3 regions of the Thalassospira sp. Z349TD_5 genome follow, and region 3 is predicted to be linked to each of the others. Evidence: predicted binding sites of a transcription regulator. Region 3 holds the regulator's gene; each other region holds the start of a gene.
The links. The regulator PhoB, encoded in region 3, activates phosphate uptake and scavenging genes when phosphate is short. The targets are predictions, from matches to a motif close to TNTCATAAAACTGTCA.
Positions count from the first base shown of each region.

Region 1: a site for PhoB is predicted at 1,522-1,537, ahead of AC0VXT_RS03740 (diacylglycerol/lipid kinase family protein). Genes of this name have one in related genera too.
Region 2: a site for PhoB is predicted at 3,604-3,619, ahead of phnF (phosphonate metabolism transcriptional regulator PhnF). Genes of this name have one in related genera too.

Region 1 is NZ_CM149654.1:844,016-854,989, reverse strand. Features, by position in the region: gene AC0VXT_RS03745 (TldD/PmbA family protein) at 1-362, shown strand, start outside; gene AC0VXT_RS03740 (diacylglycerol/lipid kinase family protein) at 548-1,507, opposite strand; gene AC0VXT_RS03735 (UDP-2,3-diacylglucosamine diphosphatase) at 1,726-2,643, shown strand; gene AC0VXT_RS03730 (glycosyltransferase family 4 protein) at 2,640-3,767, shown strand; gene AC0VXT_RS03725 (lipopolysaccharide kinase InaA family protein) at 3,791-4,591, opposite strand; gene AC0VXT_RS03720 (ABC transporter ATP-binding protein) at 4,812-6,578, shown strand; gene AC0VXT_RS03715 (lysophospholipid acyltransferase family protein) at 6,605-7,372, shown strand; gene AC0VXT_RS03710 (3-deoxy-D-manno-octulosonic acid transferase) at 7,369-8,661, shown strand; gene lpxK (tetraacyldisaccharide 4'-kinase) at 8,654-9,625, shown strand; gene AC0VXT_RS03700 (LpxL/LpxP family acyltransferase) at 9,618-10,517, shown strand; gene AC0VXT_RS03695 (hypothetical protein) at 10,684-10,974, shown strand, end outside.
Region 2 is NZ_CM149654.1:265,618-276,591, forward strand. Features, by position in the region: gene phnK (phosphonate C-P lyase system protein PhnK) at 1-324, opposite strand, end outside; gene AC0VXT_RS01220 (alpha-D-ribose 1-methylphosphonate 5-phosphate C-P-lyase PhnJ) at 324-1,262, opposite strand; gene AC0VXT_RS01225 (carbon-phosphorus lyase complex subunit) at 1,268-2,401, opposite strand; gene phnH (phosphonate C-P lyase system protein PhnH) at 2,404-3,012, opposite strand; gene phnG (phosphonate C-P lyase system protein PhnG) at 3,009-3,497, opposite strand; gene phnF (phosphonate metabolism transcriptional regulator PhnF) at 3,630-4,343, shown strand; gene AC0VXT_RS01245 (class I SAM-dependent methyltransferase) at 4,355-5,824, opposite strand; gene AC0VXT_RS01250 (tetratricopeptide repeat protein) at 5,993-6,595, opposite strand; gene AC0VXT_RS01255 (trimeric intracellular cation channel family protein) at 6,665-7,300, opposite strand; gene map (type I methionyl aminopeptidase) at 7,622-8,371, shown strand; gene AC0VXT_RS01265 (malate synthase G) at 8,472-10,664, opposite strand.
Region 3 is NZ_CM149654.1:3,869,063-3,880,036, reverse strand. Features, by position in the region: gene AC0VXT_RS17900 (hypothetical protein) at 1-7, opposite strand, end outside; gene AC0VXT_RS17895 (PstS family phosphate ABC transporter substrate-binding protein) at 426-1,457, shown strand; gene pstC (phosphate ABC transporter permease subunit PstC) at 1,858-3,237, shown strand; gene pstA (phosphate ABC transporter permease PstA) at 3,230-4,579, shown strand; gene pstB (phosphate ABC transporter ATP-binding protein PstB) at 4,581-5,384, shown strand; gene phoU (phosphate signaling complex protein PhoU) at 5,408-6,130, shown strand; gene phoB (phosphate regulon transcriptional regulator PhoB) at 6,148-6,846, shown strand; gene AC0VXT_RS17865 (cation:proton antiporter domain-containing protein) at 6,915-8,696, opposite strand; gene AC0VXT_RS17860 (calcium/sodium antiporter) at 8,990-9,952, shown strand; gene AC0VXT_RS17855 (SDR family oxidoreductase) at 10,046-10,816, shown strand; gene folB (dihydroneopterin aldolase) at 10,874-10,974, shown strand, end outside.

The sequences.
Region 1 (10,974 bases), 1.6 Mb from region 3:
TGAAATCAACTGGCAACGCATCGCGCGGTGCCGGCAGTCTTCCGGGGCCATCGACCACCAATCTGTATATGGAACCGGGCACGATTTCGCCCGCCGATATGATCAAGGAGATCAAATCGGGGCTCTATATCACTGAAATGATCGGCAGCAGCGTCAACGGTGTCACCGGCGATTATTCGCGCGGCGCATCAGGCTATTGGATTGAAAATGGTGTTCTGGCGTATCCGGTATCGGAAATCACAGTCGCCGGGAACCTCAAGGACATGTTCAAAACAGTCGTTCCCGCAAACGACCTGACCTTCAAATACGGTACCAACGCACCAACTTTGCGCATTGATGGCATGACCTTGGCCGGACAATAAGCTACGGTGAGAACCCATTAGATACACGACAAAATACCCGATCAGACTTTTGATCGGGTATTTTTTGTTGGAGCAGTACTGTTTTCGTTCTGAAGGTACTGGCTATTACCAAACCGGTTTCAAGGCCTGTCTCGCGCCCGTTTAACAAATAAGGCTCATTTCCCGTCAAATCTTGCAGTGGTTTGCTAGTCCGCTGAGATCTGCAAAACTGGCCTGGCACCTTTCGCGGTGGCATGGGCTTGCGCATTATGCTGCGTCGCATAAGCAGATGGCACCATCAGGCGCACCGGATAGGGCGACAGGCTGATTTCGCAGGGTAGTTTTCCGGCATTTTCGCCGTCAATCTGCAAGGGTGCAGGGCCGCAATGGCTTTTGATCGTCAGGCGTTCGGTGCGCACCAGCGACACATCACTTTGTTTGTGTAACCGGTTTAACGTCAAAGCCAAACCATAGCGCGCCAAAGCCCAGATGCCATTACCCGGCATCAACAAAACATCAAGCTGATTTGACGTCAGAGACGCATCATCGGATATCACAAACGCACCGCCATAATGTTTGGCATGGGTGACGATAACCCCAGATGTCCGGTAATTTTCGCGCCCGATGTTGACTTCAAAGTCGCGGTGACGCGGGAAAAAGATACTGCGCAATCCTTCAAGAACGTATGCGCCCTTGCCGATAAGGCGTTTTAGCCGCAAGGACACATTATCCACCGTATCGGCATCGGCCCCCATCCCGACCATCAGGAAAAACGCTCGGCCATTTACAACACCAGGCCGCACCCAAACCATGCCGGGATTATTGATATAGTCGGCAATTGCCGTGGCGCGCAGATTAAGCCCAACTTCGACCGCAAGCACATTGGCTGTGCCCAATGGAAGAATGCCAAGGGGTGGAACTTCATGACCATCAATCTGCGCATCCAGCAAACCATTCAATGCTTCGTTTAGCGAACCATCCCCACCGGCAACAAATAACCGTTTGTGCGCGCGGACCTTGCGCGCCAATTCACGGGCATGACCGGGATGGGTGGTTTGTAGCAGTTCAACCTTCACCCCGGCATGTTGCAGAATTTCTGAAAGAAACCGTTGTTTATTCCCACCGGCACGCGGATTGAAAATGATGGTCATTTCGGGCTGGGACATTCAGGTGCGACTTCCGCAATAAAACCGAAATAAAAAGTAAGTACCCGCTAGCATATGAAGAAAAATATGTAACAGTTGCTTTACAGAACCGCGAAATTTATGTGAACGGGTTATATATTCGCGCGATTTATTTTAAACCGATACTGGTTGGAGACAGTATCTGGCATCTTTAAAGTCAGTTTCCAGCCATCCTTTTGGCAGGATACGGAGGAGCGGCAATGACAGCGATGACGCTGCAACCGCATTACCGCACGGTCTGGATTTCGGACGTCCACTTGGGGACACGTGGATGTCAGGCAGATCTTCTTTTGGATTTCCTCAATGAAGTAACGGCAGACACCTATTATCTGGTGGGCGACATTATTGATGGCTGGCGTCTTAAGAAAAGCTGGCATTGGCCCGAAAGCCACCACGCCGTTATAACCACAATCATGGATAAGGCCAAGAACGGCGCCAAGGTCATCTTTGTGCCCGGCAACCATGATGAATTTGCCCGTGAATTTGTCGATATGACCTTTGGGCATATCGAAGTCAAAATGAACGACATCCATGAAACGGCCGATGGCAAACGCCTTTTGGTAATTCATGGCGATGAATTTGACGGTGTTGTCAAATATGCCCGATGGCTCGCCTATCTTGGCGATACGGCCTACAACTTCGCCATCACCCTTAACCGCTATTACAACGGCATTCGCCGTCGCCTTGGATATGGATACTGGTCGCTTTCGGCCTATCTTAAAAACCGGGTGAAGAACGCGGTTCAATTTATCTGCAACTTTGAAAATGCCGTCGCCCATGCCGCCGCCAAACGCAAGGTGGATGGTGTGGTCTGCGGGCACATCCATCATGCCGAAAAACGCATGATTGGGGATGTGCTTTATTGCAATGATGGTGACTGGGTCGAAAGTTGCACCGCCCTTGTCGAAGACATGAACGGCAAGCTTGAACTTCTCCATTGGGCGGAAATGCGCCAGATGGCCATGACCCATTCCACACCGGGCCGCGATGCTGCCAGTGCTCCGTCGCTTGGCCTTGGCAAACTGATTTCCATGTTCCGTATCGCCCATACTTCAGGCAAATCCGCATCTGCCGCGTCTGAAAAGCGCGGCGATGCACCGATTGGAAAGACTGCATGAAAATACTGATCGTAACCGATGCCTGGTATCCACAGGTCAACGGTGTTGTCCGTACCCTTGAAACCGTACGCGGCGAGTTGGGCGAGATGGGCCACGAGGTTCATGTCATCTCGCCTGATCAGTTTAAGACCATTCCGTGCCCGACGTACCCGGAAATCCGCTTGGCCCTGTTTGCCAAACGTAAAATGGCCAAGATGATCAAGGCCCTGCACCCGGTTGCCATTCATATTTCGACCGAGGGTCCATTGGGGCAGGCCGCCCGGGCCTATTGCCTAAAACAGGGACTGCCATTCTCGACTGCCTATCACACGCGGTTCCCTGAATACATCCACGCACGGTGGCGTTTACCGTTGTCGATTTCCTATCGTGGAATGCGCAAGTTCCATTCAAAATCACAATCGGTGATGGTCGCGACCGAAAGCCTGCGCGAAGAACTTTCTGACTGGGGGTTTGATAACCTGCATATCTGGTCGCGCGGGGTTGACCTTGACCTTTTCCGCCCACGTCCAGACGCAAGTTTTGGCGATTTTCCCAAACCACACTGGCTGTTTGTCGGACGGGTCGCTGTGGAAAAGAACATTGGCCATTTTCTGGATCTTGATTTGCCCGGCACAAAATTCGTGGTCGGTGATGGGCCGCAGCTGGCGGACTTGCGCCAGAAACACCCCAATGCGCAATTCCTTGGCAAAAAGGTCGGTGAAGACCTTGCAAACGCCTTTGCGTCCGCAGATGTTTTTGTTTTCCCCAGCAAAACCGACACATTCGGGTTGGTTATCCTCGAAGCATTGGCATCAGGCACACCGGTTGCGGTTTTCCCGGTTCAGGGACCCGCCGATATTGTCCGGGGCACAAAAGCCGGTGCAATTGACGCCGATCTTGGCAAAGCCGCCATGGCCGCCCTTGAACTCAAACCCGAAGATGCCCGCGCCTTGGCCGAACAATACAGCTGGCAAAATTCCGCTGGCCAGTTCCTGCACAACCTTGCACCATTTTCAGGTGGGTTTGACGGGCTGGAAGCCATCCGCATATCGGTTGATGATGCGGCACGTACGGTGGCATCTTTCACCACCGACGACGACACCACCGCGATCAGCGATCAACCACTTGGTCAGCCAGCGCAGTAATGCGCTGGTACGACCTTGGCGGATTAACCGTGGTTCAGGCTTTTGCGAAGAATACGATAAGCCAAAAGCCCATTGATCGCATCCGTCCCCAACCAGCTCCGAAACGGGCGCAGCATAAGGTAAACCGGGCGGAGAACCTTAACGATTTTGCGAAGCGGGACCATCTGAGGTGCGTCAAATCCGGCCTGATCGACATAGGCGCGCCACCCCGCGCGCAACAATTCAGGGCGTTTTTTAAATTCGCGCTGGATCGAAAAAACAAACAGCAGGATATCACGCGCCTGCGCATCAATGATCGGCATGCGTTCATTGGGATCTTCTTCAAAATCGATAAAGCCGATTTTATCATCATCCCGGATGGTCAGGTTACGCAGCAAGGGAGCACCATGCGCAACGCCCGCCTGATGAAGTTGAGCCAATCCTTTGCCCGCGGAATTAATCAATTTCGTGACGGCTTCATGATCCCCTGCACGAATAAATTCTTCGATCCGGGTTTGTAAAATGCCACCATTATCCCCAATCGCGATCCAGTTTTCGGTCACACAGACCAAATCGGGCACCAGAATGCCTCGTTCAGACAATTTGCGCAAAGTGTTTGCTTCGGTTTCAAGACCTTCTTCGCCGCCAGGCGAGACAGTCGGGCGCAACAAGGCAATGCCCGTAATGTTTGCAAAAAACCGTTGCAAATGATGCCAGCCCTTTTGTTTGGCCGGCACAGCTTGCTTGATCCAGATACGTCTATTCTTCCAGCGCAGCGCGAAAACGCGTGCCCCGACACCTTGCGCCATTGTATGTTCTACAAGTGCGTGCAGTTGCTCGTTCATTTTTTTATCTTATATGTCGTTGCGCGTAACCTGCTGATTGGCGGGTCAAATTTGTATCTCTCACATGCGCGCTGCAGCTTGCCGCCCATGCTCGAGCATGCTAGCAACAGCGCATATAGATCGACACACTTTGAAGCCCTATTCCATATAGAGTGTATCATATTGATACAACTTGGAAATGGCCGGAACGACTAGGAACAAATCATTGCCGAAGAATCCGATGGACCACACTGCTGAACACTGGCGCACTTGGCCCTTGGTCAAACGTATCGTGCAAGATGCGGTAAAGCCTTACTTCGGCAAGATTGTTCTCGCTCTGATTTGCATGGCACTTATGGCGGGTGCGACTGGTGGCTATGCCTATTTAATGGACCCGGTCATCAACGAAGTGTTTGTCAAACAAAACGGTGCAATGCTGGTTCCGGTCGGCGTGGCTGTTCTGTTCGCATTTGCCCTGAAGGGCTTTGCCAACTATGGCCAGTCCGTGTTGATGAGCTATGTCGGCGGGCGTATTCTTGCTGATATCCAGAACAAGCTTTACGAACATGTCATCCGGCTCGACATTGGTTTCTTCCATAGTACGAATACCGGTAAGCTTATAACGCGTTTCACCAGTGATATTACGTCCATGCGCGCGGCTGTTTCTGTCGCTCTGACCGGGTTTGGTAAGGATCTTCTGACGGCTATCGTCTTGATCGGTGTGATGTTCTATCAGGATTGGCAACTGGCCATCATCGCGTTCACAGTCTTTCCTGCGGCCATTTTACCGATTGCCCGGCTTGGCAAACGCATGCGCAAGGTATCAGCCAATACCCAGCAGCAAATCGGCGAATTTGCCACCCTTCTCGAACAGACTTTTCAAGGTGTGCGTCACGTCAAAGCCTATGGCATGGAGCCATACGAATGTTCGCGTATGGAAAAACTGGTCGAGACTGTTTTTCAGTTGAGCTTCAAGGCGCAAAAAGTCAGTGCCCGGTCCTCCCCCATAATGGAAACACTCGGCGGTGCAGCGATCACGACAATCATCATTTACGGCGGCAGCCGGGTCATTGATGGTGCAAGTGATCCGGGTAGTTTCTTCTCGTTCATTACCGCCCTTTTGCTGGCCTACGAACCGGTAAAGCGTCTGGCAAATATCAACATGAATTTGCAGTCAGGCCTTGCCGCGTCCCAGCGCGTGTTTATGGTGATGGACCTTGAGCCCGAAATCAAAAACGCCCCGGATGCCAAGAAACTTAGCGTGTCGGGTGGGAACATCAATTTCAAGAATGTTTCCTTCGCCTACAACCCGGAAATCACAGCCCTTCGTGATATTGACCTTGATATTAAGGCCGGTGAAACGGTTGCACTTGTCGGGCCTTCGGGGGCGGGAAAATCAACCATCCTGAACCTGATCCCGCGCTTTTACGATATTGATAACGGCGCCATCACTGTTGATGGTCAGGACATCCGCGACTTAACACTTGAAAGCCTGCGCCGTGCGACCGCACTGGTCAGCCAGGAAATCACCCTGTTTGATGACACTGTGCGCGCCAATATTGCCTATGGCCGTTCGGGTGCGACCGAAACCGAGATCGAAGAAGCCGCGCGCAATGCCGCGGCTCATGACTTTGTTGGGCAGCTTGAAGACGGTTATGACACCATCGTCGGCGAACATGGGGTTAAGCTTTCTGGTGGGCAGCGACAGCGTATCGCGATTGCCCGTGCAATGCTTAAAAACGCGCCGATCCTGTTGCTCGATGAGGCAACATCCGCACTTGATACCGAATCAGAACGCCATATTCAGGACGCGCTTGCGAAATTGATGAAAGGGCGCACCACCCTTGTCATTGCGCACCGGCTGTCGACCATTATTGATGCGGACAAAATTTGTGTGATCAATAATGGCCGCGTGACGGAACAAGGAAAACACGATGAATTGCTTGCACTTGGAGGGGCTTACGCACACCTCTATAATCTGCAATTCTCAGAAGAAAATGAAAACTGATCCGGGTAATTTCGGGATTTACGGGCGTGCAGTTGCATAAACGCATTATCAGAAGCGAAACCACGCGCAGCACCTTGTGTTGGCTTGCGGCGTCATATGTGCGCCTGATCCACGCAACCGGGCGTTGGCGCACCAAGGGCGGTGACCTTCCGGCGCATTACCTGACCGAGGGCAAACCGTTTATCGTCGCATTCTGGCATCAGCGCCTGTTGATGATGCCCTATACGTGGCGCTCGGTCGGGGGTGATCGTCCGTTTAACATGTTGATTTCATCGCACCGCGACGGGGAAATCATTTCGCGCACCATTGCCTATTTCGGGCCAAAGACCATTGCCGGCTCAACTGGTAAGGACAAAGGCGGTGCTGCTGCCTTACGTCAGATTCTAAAGGTACTAAAGGCAGGTGAAGTTGTAGGCATGACCCCGGACGGCCCACGCGGCCCTCGCATGCGCGCCTCAGACGGCATCATTCAGGCTGCCCGCATGGCTAATGTTCCGATTTTTCCGCTGACCTATTCGGCCTCCAACCGCAAAGTTCTTGGCAGTTGGGACCGTTTTATTCTGCCCTTACCCTTTTCGCGCGGCGTCTATCACTGGGGCGATCCAATCTATGTGGATCGTAAACTCGACGCGGCGGGTATCGAAGCCAAACGCCTTGAACTTGAAAATGCGCTGACCGAGCTCACTCAGAAAACCGACAGCGCACTCGGGCTTAGAATCATTCCGCCTGCGGGCCTTGACGCACTCCCCAAGCAGAAACGGTCGGCGATCGCAGCGGGGGAAACCGGTAAATGAGCCTGTTTTACGCCTATCGTGCGGCGACACGCCTGCTGGGTCCGGCTCTGTATCTGTATCTCAACCGTCGAAAAAATCTCGGCAAGGAAGATCCGGGCCGGATTGGCGAACGGTTTGGTCACCCAAGTGCTCCACGGCCCAAAGGCAAACTTGTCTGGATACATGGCGCAAGTGTTGGGGAATCTCTCTCTGCCCTGCCTGTGATTGATGAAATCCATCGTCGCTATCCCGACGTTTCAGTCCTTGTGACGACGGGTACAGTGACCTCGGCTGCCTTAATGCATGAACGCCTGCCAAAAGGCGCCATTCATCAATTCATCCCGATTGATCGCCAAGTATGTGTCGCGCGGTTCCTCCATCACTGGAAACCCGATCTGGCACTTTGGCTTGAAAGCGACCTTTGGCCCAATATCCTGACCAAGGCCAAGAAGGCAGGCACGCGCTTGGTTCTGGTCAACGGTCGCATCTCGGGAAAAAGCTTTAAGGGCTATTCGCGCTTTCCATCCTTTATCCGCCCGGTCATTGCCGCGTTTGATCTGATCCTGACACAGGGCGTGGAAGAAACGGAACGGTTTACCGCCCTTGGTGCAACCAATATCAAGGCTGTTGGCAACCTCAAATTCGCTGCACCGCCGTTGCCCGCCAATGACGAGGAACTTGGCAAATTGCGCGACCAAATCGGCAATCGCCCTGTGTGGTTGGCATCAAGCACCTTTGACGGTGAAGAACGCATTTCCGGTCAGGTGCATCAGAACCTTGCGCCTGCGCATCCGGGCCTTCTGACCATCATCGTCCCGCGCCATCCTGTGCGTGCGAATGACATCGAAGCAGAGCTGATTGCGCAAGGGTTGCAGGTATCGCGCCGCAGCCTGGGCCACCAGATCACCGAACAAACAGAAATCTATCTTGCCGACACCATGGGCGAGCTTGGCCTGTTTTACCGCATCGCGCCGGTGTGTTTTATGGGCAAATCTTTGTGTTCGACTGGTGGTCAAAATCCGCTGGAACCGGCCCGATTGGACTGCGCAATCCTGCATGGCCCGGATATGAGCAATTTTGCCATCATCAGCCAAGAGATGCTGGCTGCCGGAGCCTGCCGCCCTGCATCTGACGCAGATGACCTGACACGGCAACTTGGCGGGTTCCTCCGCGACCCGGCATCGGCACAAAAAGTCGCCGCGGCTGGCTTAGCCTATGTCAGTTCCAAGGCAGAAGTGCTTAACCGCACTCTTGATGCCATTGCACCTCTGATTGCAGACATGCCAACAAGCGGGGGCAACAATGCGTGATCCCCGTTTCTGGCAAGAAGACGGATTTCTTGCAACGGCAATGACCCCGCTTTCCTTACTTTGGCGCGCTGGCGGATGTGTTCGCACGATAAAAACAACGCCGCGCCATCCCGGATGCCCGGTGTTTTGTGTCGGCAACTTCACCGTTGGGGGTGCGGGGAAAACACCAACAGCACTTGCCCTTTTCGATCTATTGACCGCACTAGGCCGAACACCGCATTTCGTCAGCCGCGGATATGGCGGCTCCATGCGCGGGCCACACCGGGTTGACCCGGTATCTGATCGTGCAGATCAGGTAGGCGATGAACCGCTTTTACTCGCGGCACGTGGACCGACATGGGTGTCACGCGAACGGTTCCTTGGTGCTGAAATGGCCCGTGCTGCCGGGGCGGATGTCATTATTCTTGATGATGGATTACAAAACCCGTCTCTGATCAAGGATTGTAGCTTTGCCGTCATCGACAGCCAATACGGCATTGGCAATGGCCGGGTAATCCCGGCGGGCCCAATGCGCGAACCGCTGGATTCAGGGCTAGAAAAGGTCCGGGCCATTATTCTGATTGGTGATGAAACCCCGGACTTCATCACCAACCTTCATGCATCGGTTCCGGTCGTGCGTGCGCGCATTGAAACGGAAAATGGTGCCGATTTCGCCCACCAGCGGGTTCTTGCCTTTGCCGGGATCGGACGCCCTGCGAAATTCTATGAAAGCCTGCACCAATGCGGCGCGATGATCGCCGAGACCCAAGACTTTGCCGATCATCACCCGTTTAGCACACAGGAACTTTCCAATCTGCGCACGCGTGCACAAACACTGGGCGCACGTCTTGTCACCACACAAAAAGACCTGATGCGCTTGCCAAGTGAAAATCGCAGCGGCATAAGCAGCCTTAACATCCGTCTGGTGTTTGACGCACCAGATCAGCTGACCCAGATTGTTAAAACGGTGCTTGCCGATGGATAAGAACAGCAAATTTTACAAGATGCGCCAAAAATACCTTTCTCATCCGCTTCAAGGATTGGGCGCGCATATCCTGTATTGGTTCTTTGCGGCGATGCCGATTGATATGGCATCAAATTTTGCCGGTTGCCTGATGCGGAACCTCGGCCCAAAACTGGGCCAAACAAAAAAGGCCCGTAACAATCTCACCCGAGCCTTCCCGGAAAAATCCAAAGACGAAATCGAAGAAATCGTTGCCGATATGTGGGAAAATCTTGGCCGGTCGGCGGGAGAAATCCCCCATCTTCACAAGCTCCAACCCGGCAGCCCCCGCATCGAAATTGTCGGTCTTGAGCACGGGCTGGCATCGCGCGATGACGGTAAACCGGGATTATTCTTTACCGGTCATATCGGCAACTGGGAAGTCAGCATGTGCATCGCAACCGTCCTTGGGATGGATATGATGAGCGTTTATCGCGCGCCGGATAATCCATGGGTCGATAATCTGTTCACCCGCGCGCGCAAAACATTCAGTGGCGAGTTGGTCAAAAAGGGGCCGGATGGTGCCCGCAAACTGACGCGCTGCATGAAAGACGGCGGCCATGCCTGCATGCTGGTCGATCAAAAAATGACGGACGGCATCGCGGTTCCGTTCTTTGGGCGTGATGCCATGACCGCCCCGGCACTGGCACAGTTTGCGCTTAAATATGATGCCCCGATTGTACCCGTTCGTGTTGAACGGTTGAATGGTGCCTATTTCCGTATGACGTTTTATCCCGCCCTGACGATCCAGAAAACCGGTGATCGCCGCGCCGATATTGCCAACATCATGACGGAGATCAATGCCATCATGGAAAGCTGGATACGCGAACGCCCGGCCCAGTGGCTTTGGCCTCATAAACGCTGGCCGAACTGATCGGCGCACGCAAATGTTGCGCAGGGATAAAACGATGTTTCTGTCATTAACGGAATAAGAACTCCCATCGGGCACACTCGGCATTTGACGATGTTCGCATGACCTCAGGAGCCAGTTTGCCTTGTCCCGCATATTGATCATTATTTGCATGATACTGGCGGGATCAGTGTTTCTTTCCTGGCCCGGCATGGCGCTGGACAGTCAAACAGATCAAATCAAGGAAACGGCGCGCGAAATCCGTTTGCAGATTTCGCAACTGGACCTGCAATTAAAGGAACATTTACGAAAGGCGCTTGAAGAATTTGGCGATCGTCCGGTCGAATGCGCCCCGAATGAAGCCCGCCAAAGCCTTTCTGATTGTATTGCTGAAGACGGCGACACACTGACCCACACAACGATCACCGTCGCCAAAGTCAGCAAACAGGATGACGATCCGCTGGGGGATCTCAAAGATACC
Region 2 (10,974 bases), 990 kb from region 3:
GACATTCATGCGCAGACCATCCCGCGGGTTCTGATGGACAAAGGCCCAATCGGTGCGCATCAACAACCGGCGCCGGGCTTCGGACATTTCATAAACGTCGCGGGTGCCGTCAATCCGGGTTTGGTATTGTACGGTTCCCTTTGTCGGTTCTTGTTGTGCGGAAATGCTGCGCAGCAAAGTGGACTTCCCCGAGCCGGATTCACCAACGATGCCAAGAACCTCGCCCGGGCGGAGTTCAAAGCTGACATCCTTGCAGCCAACCCGGTCGCCATACATCATGGTCAGGTTATCAACGCGCAGAAGCGGATCATTCATCTTGGTCATTACTCTGCTGCCTTTTCGCTGCTTGGGCCGCTTTTGGGGCCGCCAAGCGGCTGGTCATGATGTTGCGGGCCACGATGGCCGGCGTCCTGTCGTTCGCTGCAATAATCGGTGTCAGAGCAAACAAACATCCGGTTGCCCTTGTCATCGAGGATGACTTCATCAAGGTAACTTTCACGCGAACCGCACATGCCGCATTCGTCGTCCCATGATTGCACTTCAAACGGGTGATCTTCGAAATCAAGGCTCTTGACCTTGGTGTAGGGTGGCAGGGCATAGATACGTTTCTCACGACCGGCTCCAAACAGCTGAAGTGCGGCCATATTATCCATTTTCGGATTGTCAAATTTCGGGGTTGGGGACGGATCCATCACGTAGCGATCATCGACCATCACCGGATAGGCATAGGTTGTGGCAATATGGCCATGACGTGCGATGTCTTCATACAGCTTCACATGCATCAGGCCGTATTCTTCAAGCGCGTGCATTTTCCGGGTTTCGGTTTCACGTGGCTCGAGGAAGCGGAGCGGTTCGGGGATCGGCACCTGATAGACAAGCACCTGATCCTCGCGCAGTTCCTTTTCGGGAATGCGGTGCCGGGTTTGAATAATTGATGCCTCGGCGGTTTTTTCCGTGGTCGCCACATTGGCCGTCTTGGCAAAGAACTGGCGAATGGAGACTGCATTGGTGGTGTCATCCGCTCCCTGATCAATGACTTTCAGGGTATCTTTGGGGCCAATGACGGCGGCCGTTACCTGAACCCCGCCGGTGCCCCAGCCATAGGGCATTGGCATTTCACGTCCGGCAAAGGGCACCTGATAGCCCGGAATCGCAACGGCCTTAAGCAAAGCACGGCGGATCATGCGCTTGGTTTGTTCATCCAAATAGGCAAAATTATAGGCCGAGGTGTTATCTGCCGGATTATTAACAGTCTGTTCCATGGCGATTACTCCGCAGCTTTGGGTTGGGATTTACCTTCGTCGGCATCTCGCTTGGCAAGGCGGGCTTCGACTTCGGCCCGCATGCGGCGCACCAGTTCCAGTTCACCTTGGAAATCGACGTAATGGGGCAGTTTGATATGTTCGACAAAGCCGGTGGACTGGACATTGTCGCTATGTTCCATCACGAACTCGCTGTCTTGTGCTGGGCCCATAATCTGTTCGCCCATTTCATTGGCGCGCATCGCGCGATCCACCAGTGCCATTGAAATTGACTTGCGTTCGTTCTGACCAAACACAAGGCCATAGCCGCGGGTAAACTGTGGCAGCTTGGTTTTCGATCCTTTGAACTTGTTGACCGTTTCGCATTCGGTCAGTTCAATATCGCCGATATCAATGGCAAAGCCGAGTTCCTCGGGTTCGATTTCAACCGATACGGTGCCATAGCGAATTTCACCAACAAAGGCGTGACTGTTGGCATATCCACGCTGGGTGGAATAGCCAAGGGCCAGAACAAAACCTTCATCCCCGCGTGACAGGTTTTGCAAACGCAAGTCACGCCCGGCCGGGAATTTGATCGGCTCGCGGGTTAAATCGGCAACCGGGGCATTTTCATCAACTGGGGTTGGTTCATCTTGAATAAGGCCTTCGTAATTCAGGATGTCATCCAGAACGCGCGGCATATGATCATCAACCGGGGTTTCACCACTTGGCGCATCGGCGGGTTCTTCGCCATTGGCCATCAGGGTGAAATCCAAAAGTCGGTGCGTATAATCAAACGTCGGGCCAAGAATTTGCCCACCCGGAAGATCTTTAAACGTTGCAGAAATACGGCGCGATACGTCCATTTCTGCTGTTTTGATTGGTTTGGAAAAAGCAAAGCGCGGCAAGGTCGTGCGATAGGCACGCATCAGGAAAATGGCTTCGATCAAATCACCGCGGCCCTGTTTGATGGCAATAGCGGCCAGATCGCGGTCATAAAGCGATCCTTCTGCCATGACACGGGTCACCGACAGCGACAATTGCTGTTCGATCTGGTCGGTTTCGATTTCGGCGATGTCTTTGTTGCCACGGCGCTGTTCTGCCAGAAGCCGGTGGGCATTGTTGATGGCGCGTTCACCACCTTTTACAGCAACATACATGGTTACTTGACCTCAATCCGGGTGGTGCGTGAAAGCGCGGCGATTTTGGTGCTGGACGCGAAAATGACATCCACTCCGCATGGGAAAAGATGATGGTTCTCGGTTCGCCACGTATGAAACGCCGCCGGAAGACCTTTGATATCCAAGCTATGGGTATCCTTGATCCCTGGGCCCCGAAGATGCATTTCCGGGCTGTCGGTGATGTCATCGACCATCAGGATCAATGTTGCCGACTGATCAGGGTATTCGGCAGTGCCAACCGGAAGCTGGGTGATAAAGGACAGGTCTTCATCGCTTTGCGCAACGGCGAAATCGGCCTGCGAGACGTCTGTTGTGATCGGGCTGCCACAATGGAATTTCAAATGCGTGTTGGCCGCGTTGGTCGCACAAGCGGGCGACAACCAAACCGCGGTGTCCATATCCGCCATTGCAAGGAGTGTCGCGGTCACGGATATGTTCAAGTCGTCTGGTGCAGCGATATTAACCGGCAGGTCGTAAATGCGACCGGGACGCGACATGGCGTCAAGTAACACGCGGAAAACAGCGTTCGAATCAAATGCTGCATGATCAAAACCAGGCAGCAAATCGCTTGTCTGGGATTGCAGGATCATTCGTCTTCTCCGCGGACAAGGGTAAAGAAATCGACTTTGGTTGCGGCAACCTTATGGGCATGGTCGCGTTTGGCAGCGGCTTGTTGTTGGGCAAGGATGTCGATAAAGGCGCTGGCGGTCTGATCGCGCAACATAACGGCATCAAACAGGGCGGCATATTGTGCCTGAACCCGATCACGTCCCTTGACGTATGAGTGACCAACAGTTCCGTCTGAAAGGTTTACAGCGCAGCGTGTAACCGTCATTTCGCCAAGGTTGAACCGCTGTCCTCCACCGCCTGCGCGACCGCGCACCATCACCATGCCGACTTGTGGCTCGCGCAGATGGCTCCACGTGGTCGCGCCGTATTTGTCGGACCATTCGGTTTCAAGGGTCTTACGGTCAGTGCGGGCAAGAACTGCCATCCAGCGTTGACGCGCAGCTATCGCGCTGTCGTCCGTCTTCGCGGTGTCTGGTGCTGCGGTCGGGGCGGCTTGGGCCGTCATATGTCTGATCCTTTTTCATGGATGTCAACAAATTCAAAATTTGTCTAGACGTCTATACATATTTACGTTATAAGCCGATCTATCGACCTTGGCAAAGGTCTTGCGGTGAAAGTTTTGTGAACGGGAAAAGTTATGGATTGGGAGCCGGGGCTATCTATCTGGAAGCAAATCGAAAAACAGCTTCTCAGCGATATTGCTGACGGGGTGTTTTCCCCAGGGGATAAAATGCCGACCGAAATGGAACTGGTGCGCCGTTTCGGTGTGAATCGCCATACCGTACGCCGTGCGATCGCGGCCCTCGTCGATACCAATGTCGTCCGGGTGGAACAAGGACGCGGGGCCTTTGTTCAGGAACAGATCCTTGATTACCCTCTGGGCGCTAAGACCCGGTTTTCCCAGATTGTATCCGGGCGTCATCGCTTGCCTGACAAACGCTTGGTATCGTCCGAGGTGCTCAAGGCAACTGCAACGGTCGCGCAATGTCTGGACGTAAAGCTGGGCACACGGGTGATTGAACTGTTTTCAGTGTCCGAAGCCGACGGTGTGCCGCTGGCGGTGGCGACAAGTTACCTGCCAGCCGCGCGATTTGAAGGCATTGTCGAGATTTTCGTCGAAACAAAATCGCTGACCGAAGCGTTCAAACGGTTCGGGATTGACGATTACAGCCGCAAAACCACCCGCATTTCAGCAGCACTGCCCTCGTCACGTGTCGCAAGCCTGCTAAAGCAGGCGAAAAACCGTCCGGTAATCTCGACCGAAAGCATCGATGTCGATTCGGCCGGTGTGCCAATCGAGTTCGGCGTTACCGCCTTTTCCGGTGACCGGGTGCAGCTGATTGTCGAATAGTGCAGATACGTTTACTGGGCAGGCTTTCGACACCAGAACTGATACATTGCTCTGAATGTATCGGGGTTATCAAGTTCATACGCGTGCCATTTATCAAGACGTTTTTCAGCAGAAAATCCGTTTAGTTCTTTCCGGAAATTACTGAGTTGACCTGCGAAATTCATTTCGAAATCGAGAAATTCCAGATTAAGGGTTTTCAAATATTCTTTGATTTCCGGCAAGGTGAAGCGGTGTTCCTGAATATGAAAGATCAGGTCGCGACAAGCACTCAAACTATGAAAGTCTGATCTGCGGCATAGTTGGGCTAAGACCGTATCACCTTTTGCGGCTGCGTTGATAATATATTGTCGGCACGTACGAATGCCGTCCGCGGTTGGTTCGAAATTTTGTTCGGCAACAACTTTGCGCCCTGCCAGAACGTCCTGTCGGGCTGCCTCGCTATACAGACCAATCTTCATGAGGCCGCCGGGTTTGACGCGTCGTACAAGAGTTTCCCATCCCAAAAGCGGGTTTTCGAGATGGTGTAAAACGCCGACACATTCAACAACATCAAACTGCTTCTCTATTTCATCAAGTTGTAGAATATCGGCTTGGAAAAAGGAAATGTTGTCTATGTTGAGTTTTGCAGATTGCCGTTTCGCATAAGCTAGGCTGGCAAGACTAAGGTCAACTGCGGTTACCTTCGATGCTTTGTAGCGTGTGGCAGGTTGGATAGAATGTTGCCCGGTCCCACAGCCGGCAACCAGTATTTCTGGCGCGTCTGGCGCAACATAATCGCCAAGTTCAAGTAAAATAGGGGGGGATGTCAGGACGTCGGCGATTGACAGATCGTATCTGCGAACTGCTGCGTTTATCCACCTTGGGTATGGGTTCTGCTCATACATGTCGCGTACAGAAGAAGACACGCCATCTGAGATTTTTGTCAGTTGGCCGATAGTCGGTCGAATCTCGTTTTCTTCCAGCGGCTCTTTTATCTGCCTTTCTATAACTGGCGGGAGCGAACTGGGCCAATTTTGTGCTGTCAGTATGTTTGCCCACGCATAATGAGATAGTGGTGCATAGGCAGCTAGTATCGTCAATTCCACCGGGTTCGGGGTGGCGCCATCCGCGACAATTTTTGCCAGTTTATTTTCAAGTTGGCTTATGGCCTGCTTTTCTGCTTCGGAAACGACATAAGCATACTCGTTATTAAAGCACTGCAGAGCAAGGCTGATCGCAAGGGGTAATATTTCATCATCACGTGACGTATCCGATGTCAGCATTTCCCTGCGGCAGCGTGTCAGAATTCTCTCAAGAGCAATGTTGTCGATCGGGGTTGCAGACATCAGCATCATCAGGGATGTGCATTTTGCCAACGTAATCATGTCTGACCAAGGATCTGAAATACCAACCGCATCGGGCTTGGCCCAGCGGCTGAGTACTTCGGCGATTTGCGTATCGTGCTCTGCTGCGACAATCACGGTTTGCACAAGGTCCTGCATCGGCAGAGTTTCGGAGCGAATCAGATATTGTAGCCTAATTTCGACGCCCGCAGAGGATGGTGTCAACGCGGTCAATATTTTCAGACAGTCACAAAATAGTTGCCAGTGACGATTTTCGCCGGGTCGGCGGCCAATGGCGAGGCTGTGAAACTTTAAGGCCTCGGAGTGTCAACTTTGTTTTTCGAGCGCGGTTGCGATGTCAGACAATACGTCAGGATCTGATGATCTCTGCATCAGTGCCTGTTCTAGGTGGGTTAACGCCTGATCCGTGTTACCAAGAAGCAAGTGCGTTTGGCCGAGAAGTTTGTGTCTACTTAACGCACCTTTGGGCGTGCTTGGGCTGCTTTCGAGTATCGCAAGCGCGCGCGAATAGTGTTTCTGCTTTATCAAAAGCGCACCCAGATTATGATAGGCATCAACATAGCTTGGTTGAATAGCGATAGCGCTTTTGAAGCTGGCCTCTGCGTGTATAAAATCGTTTAAGGCAACCAAAACAACGCCGAGATGGTCGTGGGCTACTGCATTGTTTTGCTGAATAGAAACGGATTGGAATATCAGATTTCTTGCCTGTTCGTGCGAACCCGTCCGGTAGCAACATAGTCCAAGGTGATGCAGGGCAACTGGGTGATCAGATTGTATGCGTAACACCTCAAGATACTTCCGTGAAGCCTCACGAAAGTTGCCTTTCGCAAAAAAATCGTCTGCTGTTTGCAATATACCCTGAACCGGATTGGACATTTTTTGCCTATTTTGAATGTCTGCCGAAGACAAGTTTATTTTCCAACGTCTTTCGTTTGGGTTTACAAAGCGCATGTTTCGTAAAAACCAAAATGACGCTGATCAATACTCCCGCCCCGGACGTGCTTTATAGACCGGGAACCCCAGTTTGAACTTGATTGCGGCAGCGCGCAGGATAAAGGCGGCAAAGAATGCGATGAAAGCAATCGGGCCACGGGGAAGTTCAAGAATATCTGTGCCAACCACATAAATACTGGCGCCCATAAAAGCACAGCTGATGTAAATTTCTGGGCGCAGGATAAGCGGGATTTCATTACAAACCACGTCGCGGACCATGCCGCCAAATGTTGCGGTGATCATGCCAAGGATGATGGCAACAAGTGGCGAAACACCAAGGTTCAATCCAATGGCCGCCCCGGTGACGCCAAAAAGTGCAAGCCCGAGTGCATCAAGCCAGATCAGCGCGACATAGCGCCGCTCGACAAGATGGGCCGTAAAATAGGTAAAGATCGCCGCGGCAATACAGGTAATGATCCAGGCCGGATCCTTGATCCAGAAAACCGGCGTTTCCCCGGTAATCACATCACGCACTGTCCCACCACCAATGCCGGTAAAGGTCGCGATTAGGACAAAGCCGACAACATCCATCTGGCGTCGGGATGCTTCAAGTGCGCCTGTGATCGCAAACACCGCAACGCCCGCCAGTTCAAGCCAATAGATAATTTGGGTAATGGTCATAGCACCCTATTTGGTTGCGGGTTGTACATGTTGGTGTTTGGTTGGTTTTCGTCGTGCATTGTGGCCATCAACATCCTGATTTTCAAATATACTATCAAATTTAAGTATAGTGTTATTGTTGTATCGAATGGTTATGGAATGGGCAGGGTACAATGAACCATTCTGTCTTGCGGGATATGCCGTCCGGTCATGAAATATCTGGTGAAGTGCAAGGGCGTGGCTAATGCTGAAGATATCGCGAAGTAGCCACATCTGCATTTATGTGGCTTGTCGAAAACGGGTTTTCTTGACTTCGCAGCACGGCATCGTAATAACCAACTCATGACAATTTCATCGGATAAAGAACTCGATCATCTGCGTCGTATTGGCCGCATTTGTGCGCGCGCGCGGGACGTTATGGGGGCTGCGGCAGTACCCGGCATCACCACCGCGGAACTTGACCTCATCGGGCGAAAGGTTCTTGAAGATGCAGGGGCCGTTTCAGCCCCGGAAAGCGAATATAAGTTTCCCGGTGCGACTTGCATCAGTGTCAACGAAGCCGTTGCCCATGGCATTCCCGGGGATCAGGTTCTTGCGGATGGCGACTTGGTTAACATTGATGTTTCCGCGTCCCTTGATGGGTATTTTTCCGATACCGGGGCTAGCTTTATCTGTGGTGCGGCAAAACCCGAACTGATCAAACTGTGCGACGATGGCAAAAAAGCCATGTGGGCCGGGATCAAGGTTGTCCGCGACAAGGCACCCATCCGCGAAATCGGGCTTAAGGTCGAAAACTTCGCGCGTAAGGGCGGCTATACCCTGATCCGCAATCTCGCGAGCCACGGTATTGGTAAATCACTACACGAACATCCTCATACCATCCCGACATGGGATGATCCCAAAGAACGCCGGACCCTTAAAAAAGGGCAGGTGATCACCATCGAGCCGTTCCTGTCTCTTGGGGCAAAATGGGCGGTGGATTGTGATGATGGCTGGACGCTGTTTTCTGATACTGGCGATGCCACGGTGCAATATGAACACACGCTTGTCGTCACCGACAAAGGCTATGAGATCATGACACTGGGTGCATAGAGATTAAAATGCTGCAATTTATGCTGCAGAACTTTGTGCAATAAAAAGCCGCCCAACGATGTGGGCGGCTTTGTTTTGGGATCGATTGTAAAGGCGGTGTTTATGCGCCGTATTTCGCTTTGGCTTCGCGGCGACGGGCATGAAGAACCGGCTCGGTGTAGCCATTTGGCTGTTCACGGCCTTTGAAGACCAGATCACAGGCTGCTGCAAAGGCAACGCTGTCATCAAAGTTCGGTGCCATATTGCGATAGGTCGGGTCCCCGGCGTTCTGCTTGTCAACGACCGCAGCCATACGTTTGAGGGTTTCCATGACCTGTTCTTTGGTGCACAGCTCATGGTGCATCCAGTTGGCGATATGCTGGCTCGAAATACGTAAAGTGGCCCGGTCTTCCATCAGGCCAACATCATTGATGTCAGGCACTTTGGAACAGCCAACACCACTGTCGATCCAGCGAACGACATAGCCCAGAATGCCTTGCGCGTTGTTATCAAGCTCTTCCTGAATTTCGCTTGGCATTGGTTTAATGTCGCCAAGACGCGGGATCGCCAGGATATCATCAAGGTTGGCCCGTTCACGTTTGCCGATTTCATCCTGTACTGCCCGAACATCAACCTGATGATAGTGAATGGCGTGCAGGGTGGCGGCGGTCGGTGAAGGAACCCATGCGCATTTTGCACCGGCCTTGGGATGGCCAATTTTGGCGTCCATCATTTCGGCCATGCGATCAGGTTTGGCCCACATGCCTTTGCCGATCTGCGCAACGCCTTTCATGCCGCACTGAAGACCAACATCCACGTTCCAGTTTTCATAGGCCGCGATCCAGTATTGATCTTTCATCGCGTCCTTACGAACCATAGGACCAGCTTCCATGCTGGTGTGGATTTCATCACCGGTTCGATCAAGGAAACCGGTATTGATGAAGACAACACGGTCTTTGGCAGCCCGGATGCACTCCTTAAGGTTTACCGTTGTGCGGCGTTCCTCATCCATGATGCCGACCTTAAGCGTGTGTTCGGGCACATCAATCGCATTTTCGACAAAGGCAAACAGGTCGCTGGTCAAGGCGACTTCTTCTGGGCCGTGCATTTTCGGTTTCACGATATAGACACTGCCATGGCGTGAATTGGCCAATTCGTTCTTGCCTTCAACGTCATGCTTGGCAATCAGGCCTGTGATCATGGCATCAAGGAAGCCTTCGGGAACTTCATTGCCGTTGGCATCAAGAACCGCGTCGGACGTCATCAGATGGCCGACATTACGCACCAGCATCAAACTACGGCCCGGCAGAACGACTTCGTGACCGTCAACACCCTTATAGGTCCGGTCCGGGTTCAGGCGACGGGTTACCGTCTTGCCACCCTTTTCGAACTTTTCCTCAAGAGTACCCTTCATGAGGCCAAGCCAGTTACGGTAGGCAAGGGTCTTGTCTTCTGCATCAACGGCAGCAACAGAATCTTCGCAATCCTGAATGGTTGTGACCGCCGATTCCATGATCACGTCAGAGACACCTGCGGCATGTTCTTTGCCAATCGGGTGGGTGGGATCAATGCAGATTTCGATGTGCAGGCTGTGCTTGCGCAGCAGAATTTCGGAAAGTGCGCCGTTCTTTTCGTTGTAGCCAATAAACTGGGATGGCTGAGCAAGCGCGCTTTCACTGCCATCAGACAGGGTCACCACCAGTGTCCACCAGCCCGATCCATCATCGCGTACTTCATATTTTGTAACGTCCGCATGATGGCCGGTTGCAAGCGGGGCGGCTTCATCAAGGAAGTTCGCCGCATAGGCCACAACAGCAGCCCCACGCTTGGGGTTAAAGCCCTTGGTCTTTTCTTTGCCATCGGCATCGTCGATGACGTCTGTGCCATAGAGCGCGTCATAAAGGCTGCCCCAACGGGCATTGGCCGCATTAAGCGCATACCGTGCATTCATCACAGGCACAACAAGCTGCGGCCCGGCAACACGGGCAATTTCCGGATCAACATTGGTGGTGCTGATGTAAAAATCATCGCCTTCCGGCAGAAGGTAGCCGATGTCGATCAAAAAGTTCTTATAGGCAACCGGATCACGTGCCTGATCCTGACGCGACACATGCCATTCGTCGATCTTGGCCTGCAGCTCATCACGCTTTGCCAAAAGTGCTTTGTTGCGTGGCCCCAGTTCAGTGACGAGTTTTTCAAACGACGCCCAGAACTGATCAGAACTGATCCCCGTTCCCGGAATGACTTCGTTGGCAATCAGATCATGCAAAACCGATGCGATCTGAAGGCCACCTTTTTGGATGCGTTGGGTCATGTTTACTCTCACCAGACTTGGAACCGTCACGGGAACCGGCATGAAAATCCTGAACCCCGCGATAACGTTTGAGACAACATATGGTCTCAAACCGCAGTGGGTCCACAGCAGGTTTTATTATTTTGGGATGTTTTCCGCATTATGGAATGCTGTCCATAAGATGCGGCAGTGGCGAAAGAACGTTGATTTTCCTGACATTGGCCCAAAAAGGCCGACGTGTTCTCGCGCAAAAAGCAGGGCACGGCCTGTGGTGCGCCATGATCGAACGGCAGCCGGGCACGTATTAAACATGCCATTACATATGGTTGTG
Region 3 (10,974 bases):
TGCTCATGTTTCTTCTCCTGTGTTTGTCACGCGCACATTCGATGCACTACGCCTTGTTACCTTCTGACTAAGACTTGCGTGGAATGCGTAAGATGTAAAGTCATAGCTCGGAATTAACGCCCGCGTTGCCGCGACAGGGGATGGAAAACCATCGGGCTGTGATTGCTCTGTTACAGTTTTTGTAACGAAAATCCGTGTTTGGCTCTTTTGGGGCGTGAAAACGTGGGATCAACGCGGCGAAAATCCAAATCGAAAACAATTCAAGTAATTGATTTAATTTCATAAAATTCAGTATTTTTGCACCAAAAATGCGTTGTCACATAAGCTTAATAAAAGCGACACAATACCGTAAGCACCCAGCGGTAGAGTCCGCCTCGCAGATCGTTGCACCGTTCCGAAGTGGAACAACCATTGGGGAATATACCATGAAGAAGACTCTTGCTGTTGCGGCGCTGATGAGCGTTGCCTTTGCTGGCGCTGCCCAGGCACGTGACCAGATTCGTATCGTTGGTTCGTCCACCGTGTTTCCTTTCGCAACCGCAGTTGCAGAAGAATTCGGTAAAACCACCTCTTTCAAGACTCCGGTTATTGAATCAACCGGTTCTGGCGGTGGTCTGAAGCTGTTCTGTGCCGGTGTTGGCGAACAGCATCCCGACATTACCAATGCTTCGCGTCGCATCAAGAAGTCCGAAGTTGAAAAATGTGCTGCTAACGGCATTTCGGAAATCACCGAAGTGAAAGTTGGCTACGACGGTATCGTTCTGTCGAACTCCAACGAAGCACCTGAACTTGACCTTACCAAAGAGCAGATCTTCCTTGCTCTTGCTAAAATCGTTCCGTCCAAAGACGGCAAGTCGCTTGTAGACAACTTCTACACCACCTGGTCGGAAATCGATCCGAGCCTGCCGGACGTTAAAATCGAAGTTCTCGGCCCGCCGCCGACCTCCGGTACCCGTGATGCTTTCACCGAGCTGGTACTTGAAGAAGCTTGTGAAGAATTCCCGGTTATCGCCGAACTCGAAAAATCCAACAAAGACCAGTTCAAAGCTGTCTGCGCTGGCGTTCGTGAAGACGGTGCCTATGTTGAAGCTGGCGAAAACGACAACCTGATCGTTCAGAAGCTTGAAGCCAACAAAGACGCATTTGGCATCTTTGGTTTCTCCTTCCTCGACCAGAATGGCGACAAACTTCAGGGTTCGATGATCAATGGCGTGTCGCCGACCTTCGAAGCAATCTCTGCTGGTGATTACCCGGTTTCGCGTTCGCTTTACTTCTACGTAAAGAACGCACACGTCGGCACCATCCCGGGTATCGAAGAATACCTGGCTGAGTTCACCGCGGACAAAGCTTGGGGTGACGAAGGTTACCTTGCTGATCGTGGTCTGATCCCGATGGATGCAAAAGAGCGTGAAACAGTTCGTAACGCTGCGATGAATCTTTCGCCGCTGAGCATGTAACGTGATACTTCAACCGGTGGCGGCATGGGTCGCCATCGGTTTCTTTGTTTTAAAGCATGTTGTACTAAATCAGGTTCACTTTGTTTGTTTTTGGCGTGCCGTTTGGCAAGGCACAGCGCGCAAGAGCGATGCGGCGCATCGGTCAAGCGGTGTAACGCCGCGAAACGTCGCCAAAAACAAACCCTTGGGGCCGGAGCAGCCATCCGCCCCGCAGCGTCAACGCCCTTGAACGTAGCCCCGCTACGCTCTGCGGACCTTTCCTTGCCGGACAGAAGGCTGTCTCCGGCAAAGTGGATCAGATTTAGTTCAACATGCGTTGACTTGATTAATTTATTGTTTTTGTCCTATTGGCCTTTCGATGTGATTTCTGCAGGCCCACCTGGCAAACGGATTTAAAGTAATGTCCCTGTCTTTCCTGTTGCTCGCGGTTGCCGCACTTTGTGCGCTGTCCTTTTATTTCGGGCGTCAGCGGGCGATTGCCCTTTCGGGCGGTCGGTACAGTAACCTGCATTCCTTGCCCGCCCATTACGGCATGTATGTCGCTTTGTGGTGTGGTCTTCCTGCATTGTTGCTGGTGGTTGTCTGGTACGTTTTTCAGGGGTCGATCATCGAAGCGATGATTGTCTCGGATCTACCAGCCGAAATCACGAGCAACACCGGGCAGCTTTCGCTTGCCCTGAACAGCATTTCACTGATTGCAGAGGGCAACGGACAACATTTGTCCGTCTCGCCCGAAATCATTGACGCCGGGCGGCGTCTGGCAAATTTGCAAACCATTGCCAATGCGGCACTGGTTGTTGTGATGCTTGCGGTTGCCACGACCGGGATTGCGTTGTCCTATCGCAAGATTGATCCTGACATGCGTGCGCGCAACAACGTTGAGCGTATTTCACGCTGGATCATGATCACCTGTTCGGCGATTGCGATCCTCTCAACGGTGGGAATTGTCTTTTCGCTTATGTTCGAAGCGATACATTTCTTTAGCAAGGTCAGCCCGCTTGAGTTTCTGTTCGGCCTTGAATGGAGCCCGCAAACCGCGATCCGTGCGGATCAGGTTGCATCGGACGGGGCCTTTGGCGCCATCCCGCTGTTTGTCGGGACGTTGCTGATTACCCTGATTGCGATGGCGGTGGCAGTGCCGGTTGGTCTGTTTTCAGCCATCTACATGGGTGAATATGCTTCCTCGAAATTCCGTGCAGTTGCCAAACCGGCCCTTGAAATCCTCGCAGGCGTTCCGACGGTTGTCTATGGCTTCTTTGCTGCCCTGACTGTTGCCCCGTTCCTGCGTGACAATGGTGCGATCCTTGGTCTGGATGTCAGTTCGGAAAGTGCGCTTGCTGCGGGCCTCGTTATGGGGGTCATGATCATCCCCTTCGTCTCCTCGCTTTCTGATGACGTGATGTCTCAGGTGCCGCAATCGCTTCGCGATGGGTCATATGGCCTTGGTGCGACAAAATCGGAAACCATCCGGCACGTGATTTTCCCCGCAGCCTTGCCCGGTATTGTCGGTGCGGTTCTGCTGGCGGTGTCGCGTGCGATTGGGGAAACCATGATTGTGGTGATGGCCGCCGGGCTTGCCGCAAACATGACGGTCAATCCGCTGCAGGCTGTAACCACGGTGACGGTTCAGATCGTGACCCTGTTGGTCGGCGATCAGGAGTTTGACAGTGCAAAAACCCTGTCGGCCTTTGCGTTGGGGCTGGTTCTTTTCCTTGTCACCTTGGGCTTGAACGTATTTGCCCTTAAGGTTGTTCAGAAGTATCGCGAGAAATATGACTGATATGGCATCTCTTATGGAAGATAGAGCCGCGGCCAAGGTAATCTCGGACAATCTGCACAAGCCGGTTGACTGGGACAGCCCGAAAATTGCCCGTAACATCAAAAAACGTTACGCCGCAGAACGCCGCTTTAAAATGTATGGCCTGAGCGCAATCGCGCTTGCGCTTCTGGCATTGTTTGTTCTGGCCGGGTCCATCGGGTCAAAGGGCTACACCGCCTTTTTCCAGACCTATGTCCAGCTTGAAGTGACCTTTGATACCGCCGAGATTGACCCTGACGGCACCGGTGATCCTGCGGTGATCGGCAAGGCCAACTTTGACGGCCTGATCAAAAAATCACTGCGTGACCGGTTCCCAGACGTTACATCGCGTCAGGCCAAACGGGATCTGTACGCAATTGTTTCGGGCGGGGCATCTTATGACCTGCGCGAACGCGTGATGGAAAATCCCGGCCTGATCGGTCAAACCCGGAAGGTCTGGCTGATTTCCGGTGATGATTTCGACATGCTCAACAAAGGCTACATCAGTGCCGATGTTGACGAAGGCAGCCGTCGTCTCAATGACGAGGAAATCGCCTGGTACGACAGCTTGAAATCGGACGGTGCGGTGGAGAAACAGTTCCACACCCGCTTCTTTACCAATGGCGATTCCCGTGAACCGGAACTGGCAGGCATCTGGGGGGCTGCTGTTGGCTCGCTCTATACCCTGATGGTGACCTTGGCACTTTCCTTCCCGATCGGGGTGTTTGCCGCGGTTTATTTGGAAGAATTCGCACCGAAAAACCGCTTCACCACGATTGTTGAAGTCAATATCAACAATCTCGCTGCCGTGCCGTCGATTGTGTTTGGTTTGCTTGGTCTTGAGGTCTACCTCAATGTCATGCATCTGCCGCGTTCCGCCCCGGTTGTCGGTGGCTTGACGCTGGCGCTGATGACATTGCCGACGATTATTATTGCCTCGCGTGCCGCAATCAAGGCGGTGCCGCCGTCTATCCGGCAGGCCGCCCTTGGCCTTGGTGCTTCCCCGGTTCAGACCGTCACCCATCATGTGTTGCCGCTTGCAATGCCGGGTATCCTGACCGGGACGATCATTGGCATGGCACAGGCTCTTGGTGAAACCGCACCGCTTTTGATGATCGGCATGGTTGCCTTTATTGTCGATATTCCGGGCGGGGCGCTGGATCCGGCAACGGTTCTGCCGGTGCAAATCTATCTTTGGGCCGACAGCCCGGAACGTGCCTTTGTCGAAAAAACCTCGGCGGCCATCATGGTGTTGCTGGCCTTCTTGGTCCTCATGAATGGCTTTGCCGTGTATCTGCGCAAAAAATTTGAACGGAAGTGGTAAAATGGCTGCTGTATCCCAGAGCGCAATGACGGCACAGCCGTCGGTCGCAAGTCCTAAAATGACGGCCCGTGACCTTAATCTTTCCTATGGCGACAATCAGGCGCTGTTTGATGTCAATCTTGACATCGTCGAACGTCAGGTCACCGCCCTGATCGGCCCGTCGGGCTGTGGTAAATCAACCTTCCTGCGCTGCATGAACCGCATGAACGACACGATTGACGGTGTGACGATCAAAGGCGAAGTCACCCTTGATGGCCGCGATATCTATGACAAACGCATCGACGTTGTTCAGTTGCGCGCGCGCATCGGGATGGTGTTTCAAAAACCAAACCCGTTCCCGAAAACCATCTATGACAATGTGGCCTATGGCCCGCGGATCCATGGTTTGGTCAATTCGCGCGATGAGCTTGATCAAATTGTGATGACCTCGCTTGAACGTGCGGGTTTGCTTAAGGAAGTCAAAGATCGTCTTCAGTCGCCTGCAACCGGTCTTTCCGGTGGGCAGCAGCAGCGCCTGTGCATCGCACGCGCGGTTGCCGTCAGCCCGGAAGTCATCCTGATGGATGAGCCGTGCTCGGCACTTGATCCGATTGCGACCGCCAAGGTCGAAGAATTGATTGATGAATTGCGTTCGAACTACACGATCGTGATTGTGACCCACTCCATGCAGCAGGCTGCACGTGTGTCGCAACGCACGGCTTTCTTCCATCTTGGGAAGTTGGTTGAAGTTGGCGAAACCGATCAGATTTTCACCAACCCAAAAGACGAACGCACCAAGGGTTACATCACCGGCCGCTTCGGTTAAGCGCCCGCAGGAGAGTGATTTAAATGGCTGACGAAAAAACACATATCGTGAGTTCGTTCGACGAGGAACTGACCCGTCTGAACAACATCATCTCGCAGATGGGCGGGCTTGCGGAAAGCCAGCTGATCTCTGCGATCCGATCCATCGTCAAACGTGATTCCGAACTGGCCGAAAAGGTCATTCTGTCGGATCACCGTATTGATGCACTTGAACAGGAAGTTCAGGATTTTGCTGTCCGTCTTCTGGCCCTGCGTCAGCCGATGGCAGACGACCTGCGTCAGGTGGTGACAACCCTGAAACTGTCGAACGATCTGGAACGGATTGGCGATCTTGCGAAAAACATCGCCAAGCGCGCCCAGGTCCTAAACCAGATTCCGCCGATCCGCCCGGTTCAGGTCATCCCGAACATGGCGCGTCTGGCGCAGGAAATCATCAAGGACGTTCTCGATGCCTATATCGAAGGCGATGCGGAAAAGGCACAGCGTGTCTGGGCCCGCGATCAGGAAGTCGATGACATGTACAATTCGCTGTTCCGCGAATTGCTGACCTACATGATGGAAGACCCGCGCAACATTACCGCATCGACGCACATGCTGTTCATTGCCAAAAACATCGAACGGATTGGCGACCATGCGACCAATATCGCCGAGACGATTTACTATCGGATCAAAGGCGAAGACCTGCCGACAGATGGTCGGCCAAAAAACGATGCAGCAAACTTTGCTGTTGTCGAACCGAATGAGTGACACTGGAGCATAAGAAGATGGACCCAACGGTTCTAATCGTCGAGGACGAAGCCGCAATCGTGACCATGTTGCGCTACAACCTCGAACGTGAGGGGATGCAGGTTGTCGAAGCCGGGGACGGTGACGAAGCGTTGAAAATCATGGCCGAAACCCATGTTGATCTGGTCCTTTTGGACTGGATGTTGCCGGTCATGTCGGGGATTGAGGTCTGCCGTCAGATCCGCCGCAAACCTGAAAGCCGCGATGTGCCGGTGATCATGGTGACCGCGCGCGGTGAAGAAGGCGATCGCATTCGCGGCCTTGATACCGGGGCCGATGATTATGTCACCAAGCCGTTTGCCATTGGCGAATTGCTGGCCCGTATTCGTGCGCTGTTGCGCCGATCCGGTCCGGCGCAACCACAAGGGCAGTTGATCTATTCCGATATCGAAATGGATCTCGCCGCCCACCGTGTCAGCCGCAATGGCAAGGCCATCCATCTGGGTCCGACGGAATTCCGTCTGCTGCGTTATTTCCTTGAGCATCCGGGTCGGGTTTTCTCGCGCGAACAACTGCTTAACGCGGTCTGGGGCCCGAACATTTATGTCGAAACCCGCACAGTTGATGTCCATATTCGCCGTCTGCGTAAGGCGCTTAATGACGTCAAAGGGACCCGCGACATCATCCGCACCGTGCGTGCGGCGGGCTATGCACTGGATTCAGAAACCGCTGCGTAGTTCACCCAAACCTGATTTGGCGACCTGAAGATAGAAACCCCCATCGCGTTTTGCGTGGGGGTTTTGGTTTATTTGGCGTCTTTTTTGGCTTTTGGTGTTTTGGGGCCAGAGCCAGACGCAGGCTTAGCTGAGCCTGCCGTTTCGGCCTTACGCCGCTGCGTGCGCGGCGCCAGCTCATTCATCAACAACATGTCTGCGCGCCGGAACTTGGCGATTTCCGCATCAATTTCTTCTTGCGGTACATCACAGGCCGCCAACACATGATCTGAAAGCCGCAACCCGGTTTCAAGCACCTCTGGAATGGCGGCATCCGCGCCACTGCGCGACAGTGGCCCGATATGGGTAATGTCCTGTGCGCGGGCAAAGATTTTTAAATGCGGATAGTAATGACGGAGCAGGGCAACGGCTTTTTCGGTCGCATGCGGGTTCCCCAGGGCAACGACCGCAATTTTTGCTTCGTCAGTGTGTGCAGCCCGGAATGTTTCCGGTCGTGACCCATCGGCAAAATACACCGGCAATCCTTCGGCCCGCCCGCGCGAAACCTGCAAGGCGTCGCTATCAATAACCACATAGGGAATGTTGCGGGTTTTTAACAATCTCGCCAAAACCCGCCCGACACGTCCGCACCCGATGACCAGAACATGCTGCTGGAACCCGTCGGTTTCGGCTTCAATCGGGCCAAGCTGGTCGTCTTCTTTGGGATGGAGCTTTTCTTCAATGCGTTGCCCGACGGTCATCAATGTCGGGGTCAGCGCCATCGAAAGCGCCACCACCGGGATCATCACCGCGACAAGGTCGGGCGCAATCGCCCCATTTTGTGCGGCCAGCGCCAGCATGACAAAGGCAAACTCGCCGCCTGCGGCCAAACTCATGCCAACACGCAACGCCGACCCTTTTTCAAAGCGGGCCATTAATGCCAGAACGAACAAAAGGGCGGTCTTTGTCCCAATCAGCGCAATCAGCCAAAGCACAATGGTGCCAAACTGGGTAAACACAATATCGGCATTGACCGACATGCCCACCGACATGAAAAACAGCGACAGGAAAACACCGCGAAACGGGGTGATATCGGCCTCGATCTGATGACGAAATTCGGTCTCAGCCAACATCACACCGGCGATGAACGCACCAAGCGCCATCGAAAGTCCGGCAACTTCGGTGAGCGTGCTGGCGGCCAGCACCACAAACAATGTGCCAATGGCAAACAGTTCCGGGTTTTTAAGAAGCGCGATATAGCGAAACAGGCGCGGCAACAAATAGCGCCCGATCAGCAACAAAATGCCAACCGCGCCAATCCCGGTCAGAATGCTGACCCACGGGCTGGTTTCGGTTCCGGCATCGCCGGCTGCCTGCACCATGATCAGGAACGGGCCAACCGCCACATCCTGTATCAGCAAAATGGCAAGGGCCGCACGCCCGAATTTGGTATGGAGCTGCCTGTCATCAGAAAGCTGTTTTAAAATGATCGCGGTGGACGATAAGGCCAAGGCACCTGCAATCACCACCGCACTGGGCACGCTAAAGCCAAGGACGGCCAACCCGGCAAACAGCACCGCCATCGAGACGCCAATTTGAAACAGGCCAAGCACGGCAAACCGCCCGCCAATCACGCGCAGACGTTCGCGCGACAGCTCCAGCCCGATCATGAACAACAAAAACACAACGCCAAGTTCGGCAACCGTTGCAATTTCCTGACGCTCATTGATCAAGCCGAACCCGAACGGGCCGATGCAAAAACCGCCAATCAGAAATCCGATGATGGAATTTGCCCGCAACCGATGGGCAAGCGGCACGGCGATCACCGCCGCCGTCAGGATCAGGAAAAGCTCGAACAGAACGCCGTGATGCATGGTTTGATTGGGTCCAACACGCAGTTAAATATATGAAATTACCAAGAATACCAGAATAGCGAAAATAACCCCGCACGTCTCATGGAAATCTGATCGACAGGTGGTGGGCCCCCGCATCACGGCAGAATGCGTGACATTGATGGCTTTGATGCATGGGGACGTGATTGTTGTGACAATTGTCATGTCCTGATGACTTGCCATTCATCTTGCGGAATGCCATGTTCCGCGGGCCCGGATCGGCCTGAATTGGATGGGTCCGAATTAACGATATAATCAATACGAGCAAACACATCTTGGAACAGTTGATCCCTTATCTTCAGATTATCGCCGGTCTTGTCCTTTTGACCGCGGGTGGTGAATTCATCGTTCGGGGGGCTGTTGGCCTTGCCCTTTTGATGGGGGTGTCCAAGGTCATTGTCGGTTTGACCATTGTGGCGGCGGGCACATCCGCGCCGGAATTTGTTGTATCGCTGAACGCATCGCTCAAAGGTACTGCCGATATCGCGATGGGGAATGTGGTTGGATCAAATATCGCCAATATATTGCTGATCCTCGGGGCCGTGGCCCTGCTTAAACCTATTGCAGCAGGCCGTGTAACGGTTGTGCGCGATGGCGGGGCGATGTTGCTGGGCACGCTCTTGTTTATCGGGCTGTGCATGTTTGGCGTGATTGAACGCTGGGCCGGGGCGGTGATGCTGTGTGTGTTGGTCGCGATCTGGTACTTCACCTATAAGCACGACAAAAACATGCCCAGCCACGCCAGTAACCTGCACGAAGAAGAGGTCGATGAAGTCGGCGAGGTGCCCTCGGGCTGGTTAAAACCGATCATTGCAACCGTGATCGGGATTGTCGCCTTGATGTTTGGCGCGGAATGGCTGGTCGATGGTGGTGTGACAGTCGCCCGTGAGTTTGGTGTGTCCGAGGCGGTAATTGGCCTGACCCTTGTGGCTTTTGGCACATCCTTGCCCGAACTTGCCGCATCGATGGTTGCCGCATTCCGCGGGCATTCCGATGTTGCGCTTGGCAATGTGTTTGGCTCAAACCTGTTGAACCTTCTGGTGATCATTGGCGGCGTTTCGCTGATCACGCCGATACCGGTTCCGGCCCAGATCCTTGCGTCGGACATTTGGATCATGCTGGCGGTGACGGTTGCCCTGTTGCTGGTGACGTTTGCCTTCCGCAAACTGTCGCGCAGTGCCGGTGTGGTTTTCGTGATCGCCTATTTTGTCTATGTCTTCCAACTGGTCGCGGCGTAAAAGATGGGTGGGGTGCGGTATTGGCCCCAAAAACATCTGATGCAAAATAACGATGCCATAAAGTTTGATGTGACATAACGGGACGATGCCAGAATGACGGATCATGTGCCAAAAACTGTACTGATTACCGGGGCCGCTAAACGCATTGGTCGCGCACTTGCACTTGATCTGGCGAACAACGGCTATGACCTTGCGCTGCATTGCCATCATTCGCGCAAAGATGCCGAACATCTGGCCGATAAAATCCGCGCCCTTGGGCGACGCGCCTGCGTGATCTCGGCTGATCTTTCCAACGAGGATGATACCCATCGCATCCTGCGCGAAGCCAACGCCGCCCTTGGGCCGATTGGCATTCTGATCAATAACGCATCGACCTTTGAATATGATGACGTCAAAAGTGCAACGCGCGAAGGCTGGGACCTTCATATGGAAGCCAACCTGCGCGCACCCTTTGTCCTAAGTCAGCAATTTGCCAAACGCCTGCCAGACGAGTGTCAGGGCCTGATCATCAATATGATTGATCAACGGGTGTGGAATCTTAATCCGCATTTTATGACCTATACCCTGTCCAAGGCAGGTCTTTGGACCTTGACCCAGACCATGGCACTGGCATTGGCGCCAAAAATACGTGTCAATGCCATCGGACCGGGCCCGGCATTGCCTAGTACCCGACAAACACAGGAAGTTTTCGATCAGCAATGTGAGAAAACACCTCTGAAAGTTGGGACAAACCCGCAAGAGATTTGCGACGCGGTTCGATTTTTCCTTGCCGCGCCGGCCATCACCGGGCAAATGTTAGCCCTTGACGGCGGGCAGCATCTTGATTGGGCGCCCAGTGGCGACGATGACACGCCAGAAGAATGATGTCGGATGCGGATCTGACATCTGGCCGCAGATAGCAGCACAAGGAAGACCGGAAATATGACCGCAGGCCTCAAACAGGACGCCAAGATTACCACGTTGCCCTTTGCGGATTTGTCCCATACGGACCTCCGCCAAACGGACTTGCCGGGCACAGACGT